Regions from separate parts of the Pseudomonas antarctica genome, predicted to be linked through region 2. Evidence: predicted binding sites of a transcription regulator. Region 2 holds the regulator's gene; each other region holds the start of a gene.
The links. The regulator FliA, encoded in region 2, starts transcription of late flagellar genes. The targets are predictions, from matches to a motif close to CTAAAGTTTNNNNNNNNNNNGCCGNTAA.

Region 1 (2,201 bases), 1.7 Mb from region 2:
TGCTGCTCCATGCCTTCATAGGCACCGCCAGACAGGCCAGACAACGCCTGGGCTCGGCTGTTGACCTCCTCGGCCGCCTTGCGAATATGCGAAACCATGGTCGACAGCGCTTCGCCCATCTGGTTGAAGCTGCGGGCCAGTTGGCCGATTTCGTCATGGCTGGACACATTGAGGCGCGCACTCAAATCACCCGCACCGAGGGCTTCGGCTTGGCGCACCAGGTCGCTCAGGGGCTGCAATTTACTGCGCAACAGCCAGACCGCAGCGCCCACAGCGAACAACATTGCCAGCACACTGCCAATCACCAGCCGAATGCCCACCGCCCAGGTCACCGCGCGGATTTCGGACTTCGGCATGCTCGCCACCACCGCCCACGGGCCGCCTTCAAACGGCACCGAGACGCTGTAGAAGTCTTCGTTTTTGTCACTCCAGAAGAGGCCTTTGCCTGGCTTTTTGGCCAGGTCGAGCATCACCGGGATCGCCTGGTCCAGCGCCTGCACACCTGCCGGCGGCACCAGCCAGTGTTTCTGTTCGTCCAATAAGGCCAGGGAACCCGTCTGGCCGATACGGAAGCGCTTGAGGTTGTCGAACTGGGCGTTCTGGGCGTCGGTGTAGTCGAAGCCGACAAACAGCACGGCGATCACCTTGCCAGCCGCATCCCGCACCGGCGTGTACTGGGTCATGTAGGAGCGGTCGAACAACACAGCCCGGCCGACATAACTCTGCCCGGCCAGCAGGCGTTGATAGGCCGGATGCTGGTGGTCAAGGGCCGTACCGATGGCGCGGCTGCCATCCTGTTTGGTCAGGGAGGTGCTGACGCGGATAAAGTCTTCGCCGCTGCGCACAAACACCGTGGCCACGCCGCCGGAAGTGTCCTTGAACTCATCGACCTCATCGAAATCGTTGTTCAACAGGTCGCTGCCCAGGAACAGGCTCGGGGTCTGCACACCGGCCACTGCTACCGGCTGTTCGCCACGCACACTCAACCCCGCGCCAAAGCGCTTTTCAAACAGCCCGCTCAAACGCTGGGTACTCTCGCGCAAGGTGCTGTGGAAGGTGTTGAGTTGGTCAGCGAGCAGGCGCGCCTCGCTGGCCAGGTGTTCCTCGCGCGTGTCAAGGTTGGCGGAGTCGAGGGAACGCAAGGCGAAAACAGTACTGCCGCTAATAACGACAGCCAAAATTACGGCCAAGGCGAGGCCTAACTGAGAGGCGATCCGAGCGCGAGGTTGAGACATGACAGCTCCTGGCCGAGGCCAGGATCATCCTGATCTCATAGCGCTGCTCGGCAAATTATCTGGTGGGAAACGTTGGTGCACGAAGGTTCCAACACCCCTACTTCGGCGGGCGCGGGTAATACTTGAGCGATTCACCGGGGTAACGCGCAAACGATTGCACGGACGCTCGATAGCGCGTCAATCCAGACGTTCAACCCGGGGCAACTCCATGGCGTTCACTTCACCTTGCAGAAACTCCGCCAAACGGCGCAAGCGCTCACCACCGGGACGGGTTTTCGGCCACACCAGGTAGTAATTTTCCCCACTGGCAACGGCGGTCGGCCACGGCAGGCTCAATCGCCCTTGGGCGACGTCTTCAGCCACCATCAGCAGATCGCCCATCGACACCCCGTACCCTCGCGCCGCTGCAATCATGCCCAGTTCGAGGGTGTCGAACACTTGCCCACCCTTGAGCGACACCTGCGACGACAGCCCCATGCGCTCCAGCCAGTTGCGCCAGTCGCGGCGGTCGGGCGTAGGGTGCAGCAGCTCAGCGGACGCCAAGCGATTAACATCCCAAGGCCCATCGGCCAGCAGGTTGGGGGCGCCCACCGGGATCAGCAGTTCAGGGAACAGGTAACAGGCCTCCCAGTCTGCCGGGAAATGCCCGTAGCTCAACAGGACCGCGCAATCGAAAGGCTCCTGGTTGAAGTCCACTTCATCCACGCTCATCCACGCACTCGTGAGTTGCACTTCGTTGCCGGGCTGCAACGCACGAAAGCGGCTGAGCCGCGCCAGCAGCCAGCGCATGGTCAAGGTGGACGGCGCTTTCATGCGCAGGATGTCGTCTTCGGCATTCAGGGTATGGCAGGCCCGCTCCAGCGCAGCGAAGCCCTCACGTACTCCGGGCAGCAGCAGGCGCGCCGCTTCGGTGAGTTGCAGGTTTCGGCCGCTGCGCTGGAACAGGCGGCAGGCGAAATGCTCTTC
Region 2 (2,201 bases):
CTTCCCGACGCATGAAACGGCCCCAGTCAACGCTGAGGGCCTGCGCTTCGGTCGCCATGCCATTGACCAGGGGCGTGGCGTTTTCCACCAGGTCCATGGTGCGGTTGGCCGCCGCCTCAGTCAGCCTGACCACATAGGACAGGCGTTCGGTGGCATCGGTGATTTGCGAGATTTCTTCGGCCTGGGGCATGTGCGGGTCAATCTGAAAATTGACGATCGCACTGTGCAGCTCGCGTGTGAGCTTGCCCACTTCCTGGTACAGGCCGCGGTCACGGGTCTGGTTAAGCTCATGGATTAACTGCACCGCGTCGCCGAACTGGCCTTTTTCAAGGCTTTCGACCAACTGGTGAGCATGCTTTTTCAGGGTCGACTCAAAGTCTGCCTGCGATGATTCTTTATGCTCCATAGCTCCCCCGTGGTGGCATCAGCCGTGGATGCGTTCGAAGATTTTTTCGATCTTCTCTTTCAAGGCCAATGCAGTGAATGGCTTAACCACGTAACCGTTAACCCCGGCTTGGGCGGCTTCGATGATCTGTTCACGCTTGGCTTCGGCGGTCACCATCAGCACAGGCAGGCTGCGCAGTTTTTCATCGGCGCGCACGTGACGCAGCAAGTCGATGCCGGTCATGCCCGGCATGTTCCAGTCGGTTACCAGAAAGTCGATGCTCCCGCTGTTGAGGATAGGAATCGCCGTCAGGCCGTCATCCGCCTCGACCGTGTTGGTGAACCCAAGGTCACGCAACAGGTTTTTTATGATCCGCCGCATCGTTGAGAAGTCATCAACGATGAGGATTTTCATGTTCTTGTCCAATTCGACCTCCAAGCAGTCTTAAACGCGCCCAGCACCTGGACGCGCCATTTCAATCAACAGGCGTTACACAAAAAGGACTGCCAGGGGTACCACGGAACGAACCCGCGAAAGGCTTTTCACCTCTCGCCTAATTGCGCTGCAGTATCCCCACACTGCCTGTCAGCGCGCGCGCCACTCTCCCAATCGCCCCCGCAAGCGGGCTGCGCACTGGCTATGCAGCTGGCTGACACGCGATTCGCTGACCCCCAGGACCTCACCGATTTCCTTGAGGTTCAGCTCTTCGTCGTAGTACAGCGCCAACACCAGTCGCTCACGCTCAGGCAAATTGGCAATCGCTTCCGCCAACGCCCCCTGGAAGCGTTCATCTTCCAGGTCGCGCGACGGTTCGAGATGTGCACTCGCGCCGTCCTCGTGCAGCCCTTCGTGTTCGCCGTCCTGCAACAGGTCGTCGAAACTGAACAGGCGGCTGCCCAAGGTATCGTTCAAAATCCCGTAGTAATCGTCGAGACTCAATTGGAGTTCGGCCGCAACTTCATGATCTTTAGCGTCACGACCTGTTTTTGCTTCAATTGCACGAATTGCGTCACTGACCATTCGCGTGTTGCGGTGTACCGAACGCGGCGCCCAGTCCCCTTTACGCACTTCATCGAGCATCGCACCACGGATACGGATACCCGCATACGTCTCGAAACTCGCGCCTTTGCTCGCGTCGTATTTGGTCGACACTTCGAGCAGGCCGATCATGCCGGCCTGGATCAGGTCTTCAACCTGTACACTGGCAGGCAGGCGTGCCAGCAAGTGGTAGGCAATGCGCTTGACCAGGGGCGCATAGCGCTCGATCAATTCGCCTTGGCTGTCACGTGCCGAGTTTTTGTAAAGGTTATAGCCGCTGGCTGTCATAGCACCGGTCCTGCGCTCGTCTGATGCACCAATCGCTCGACGAAAAACTCCAGATGCCCGCGCGGGTTGGCGGGCAACGGCCAAGTATCGACCTTCTGGGCAATAGCCTTGAACGCCAATGCGCACTTCGAACGAGGGAACGCTTCATAGACTGCACGCTGCTTTTGCACAGCCTTGCGCACACACTCGTCATAGGGAACTGCGCCAACGTATTGTAAGGCGACATCGAGGAAGCGATCCGTGACCTTGGTCAACTTGGCGAACAGGTTTCGCCCTTCCTGCGGGCTTTGGGCCATGTTGGCCAGCACACGGAAGCGATTCATGCCGTAGTCACGGTTAAGCAGTTTGATCAGGGCGTAGGCATCGGTGATGGAGGTGGGCTCATCGCAGACCACCAGCAGCACTTCCTGGGCAGCGCGCACGAAGCTGACCACGGACTCGCCGATCCCGGCGGCGGTGTCGATCACCAGCACGTCGAGGTTGTCGCCGA
Region 3 (2,201 bases), 3.2 Mb from region 2:
CGGTCGGTGTTCGCGGGCAGGCCATAGAAGCGCGGGCCGTTGAGGCTGGCGAAACCTTCGAGCTTGTCCAGGGAATTGCGCTGTTCAAACGCTTCGGCGTACAGCTCGATCGCAGCAAACGCGGTGTAGCAACCGGCACAGCCACACGCGGCTTCTTTGGCGTGCTGGGCGTGGGGTGCGGAGTCGGTGCCGAGGAAGAACTTCGGGTTGCCGCTGGTGGCGGCATCGAGCAACGCCACCTGGTGGGTGTTGCGCTTGAGGATCGGCAGGCAATAGAAGTGCGGCCGAATCCCGCCCACCAGCATGTGGTTGCGGTTGTAGAGCAGGTGATGCGCGGTGATGGTCGCACCGACATTGGCCGAAGCTTCGGTGACGAACTGCACGGCATCCGCAGTGGTGATGTGTTCGAACACCACCTTGAGGGTCGGGAACAGCTCGACCACACGGCGCATATGTTCGTCGATAAAGATCTTTTCGCGATCAAATACGTCCACATCGCCACGGGTGACTTCACCGTGGATCAGCAGCGGCATGCCGACTTCAGCCATGGCTTCGATCGCCGGCAGAATCTTGTCGATACTGGTCACGCCGGAATCGGAGTTGGTGGTCGCGCCCGCCGGGTACAGCTTGGCGGCGTGCACGAAGCCACTGGCCTTGGCCTGGCGAATTTCTTCAGGCTGGGTGCGGTCGGTCAGGTAGAGCACCATCAACGGTTCGAAGCGGCTGCCGGCCGGTCGTGCAGCGAGAATACGCTGGCGATAGGCGTCGGCTTCTGCGGCATTACGCACCGGAGGTACCAGGTTAGGCATGATGATGGCGCGACCAAACGTGCGCGCTACATCAGCCACGGTTTGGGGTAACGCAGCACCATCGCGAAGATGAATATGCCAGTCGTCGGGACGCAGCAGGGTCAGGCGGTCGGACATTGGGGATTCCAGGCGGGTCAATCTGGTGGGAATGCTACCGGAAAAGACTCTTGCAGGCACTCGCTATCAAGTTTTGCAGGACGCTACCGATATCCCAAGGTATGCCTTAACGACGTATGACGCTTTGAAGTGTTGTAGAAACCAGTGGAGCCTCCCGTGCGCCAGCATTATCTAGCCCTGCTCAGTGTGTTCGCCAGCCTGCCTGCGATGGCCCTCACGTTTCAGACACGTCTGGAGAATATTGAGTGGAAGGTGGAAGGCGACCAGTTCGAGTGCCGCTTGACCCAGCCGATCACCGATTTCGGTTCGGGTGAGTTCGTGCGCCGGGCCGGCGAGCAGGCGACATTTCGTCTGAAAGCCTACAGTGGCGCACTCGGCGCGGGCTCGGCGACCTTGTTGGCCGCCGCTGCCCCGTGGCAGCCGGGCCGCGGTGATATCAACCTCGGCGCTGTGCGTGCCGGCAGTGGCGACGTGTTGTTCAATAGCTCTCAGGCTCAGGCCGGGCGATTGTTCATGGGCTTGCTGGAAGGGCGCAGCCCGACTGTGCGGCATTACGGGCGCGAAGGTGGCTACTCGGAAATTCGTCTGCTGCCAGTGAAATTCAACAAGGCCTACAACGACTATCAACTGTGTACCACCAAGCTGTTGCCGATGAATTACGATCAGGTCAAACAGACCGAAGTCGGCTTCCCCGGTGGTGGCATTGAGCTGGATGCGACGGCCAAGAAGAAGCTGGCGGTGATTGTCGCGTTCATGAAAGCCGATCCGACGGTCAACCATATCGAGTTGAATGGCCATTCGGACAACAGCGGCAACCGCCTGACCAACCGCGACGTCTCACGCCGTCGTGCGCTGGCGGTCATGGACTACTTCAAGGCCAACGGCATCCAGGAATCGCAGGTCACTCTGCGTTTCCACGGTGAAAGCTATCCCCTGGCACCCAATACCAATGCCGCCAACCGGGCGCGTAACCGTCGCGTGAATATTCAGCTCGAACGGGTGGCAGCCCCCGAGAAACCGACGCCTCAGGCGACTGGCCCGAGCAACCCTGCACACACGTCATAAAATGCGCTCATAAGGTGCGACCATCGGTCGCCCGCTCGACATAATCTGTCGCTTTATCTTCATTTGCTGTCGCGCCTCTGTAAATTCACGGTTTTGGTCGGTAGAATCGACGGCTTTCCGTACAACCCCGTGGAGTGATGGCATGGCCGACGTAAACAAGGTCGTTCTCGCGTATTCCGGCGGCCTGGACACTTCGGTGATCCTCAAGTG

Region 1: the regulator FliA is predicted to act here: its motif matches at 1,335-1,362, upstream of A7J50_RS28440 (methyl-accepting chemotaxis protein).
Region 3: the regulator FliA is predicted to act here: its motif matches at 992-1,019, upstream of A7J50_RS05805 (flagellar protein MotY).

What each region holds. Positions count from the first base shown of each region.
Region 1 is NZ_CP015600.1:6,237,844-6,240,044, forward strand. It holds gene A7J50_RS28440 (methyl-accepting chemotaxis protein) at 1-1,235, opposite strand, end outside; gene A7J50_RS28445 (LysR substrate-binding domain-containing protein) at 1,413-2,201, opposite strand, start outside.
Region 2 is NZ_CP015600.1:4,525,039-4,527,239, forward strand. It holds gene A7J50_RS20455 (protein phosphatase CheZ) at 1-406, opposite strand, end outside; gene A7J50_RS20460 (chemotaxis response regulator CheY) at 425-799, opposite strand; gene fliA (RNA polymerase sigma factor FliA) at 971-1,711, opposite strand; gene fleN (flagellar synthesis regulator FleN) at 1,708-2,201, opposite strand, start outside.
Region 3 is NZ_CP015600.1:1,336,110-1,338,310, forward strand. It holds gene pyrC (dihydroorotase) at 1-926, opposite strand, end outside; gene A7J50_RS05805 (flagellar protein MotY) at 1,083-1,991, shown strand; gene A7J50_RS05810 (argininosuccinate synthase) at 2,134-2,201, shown strand, end outside.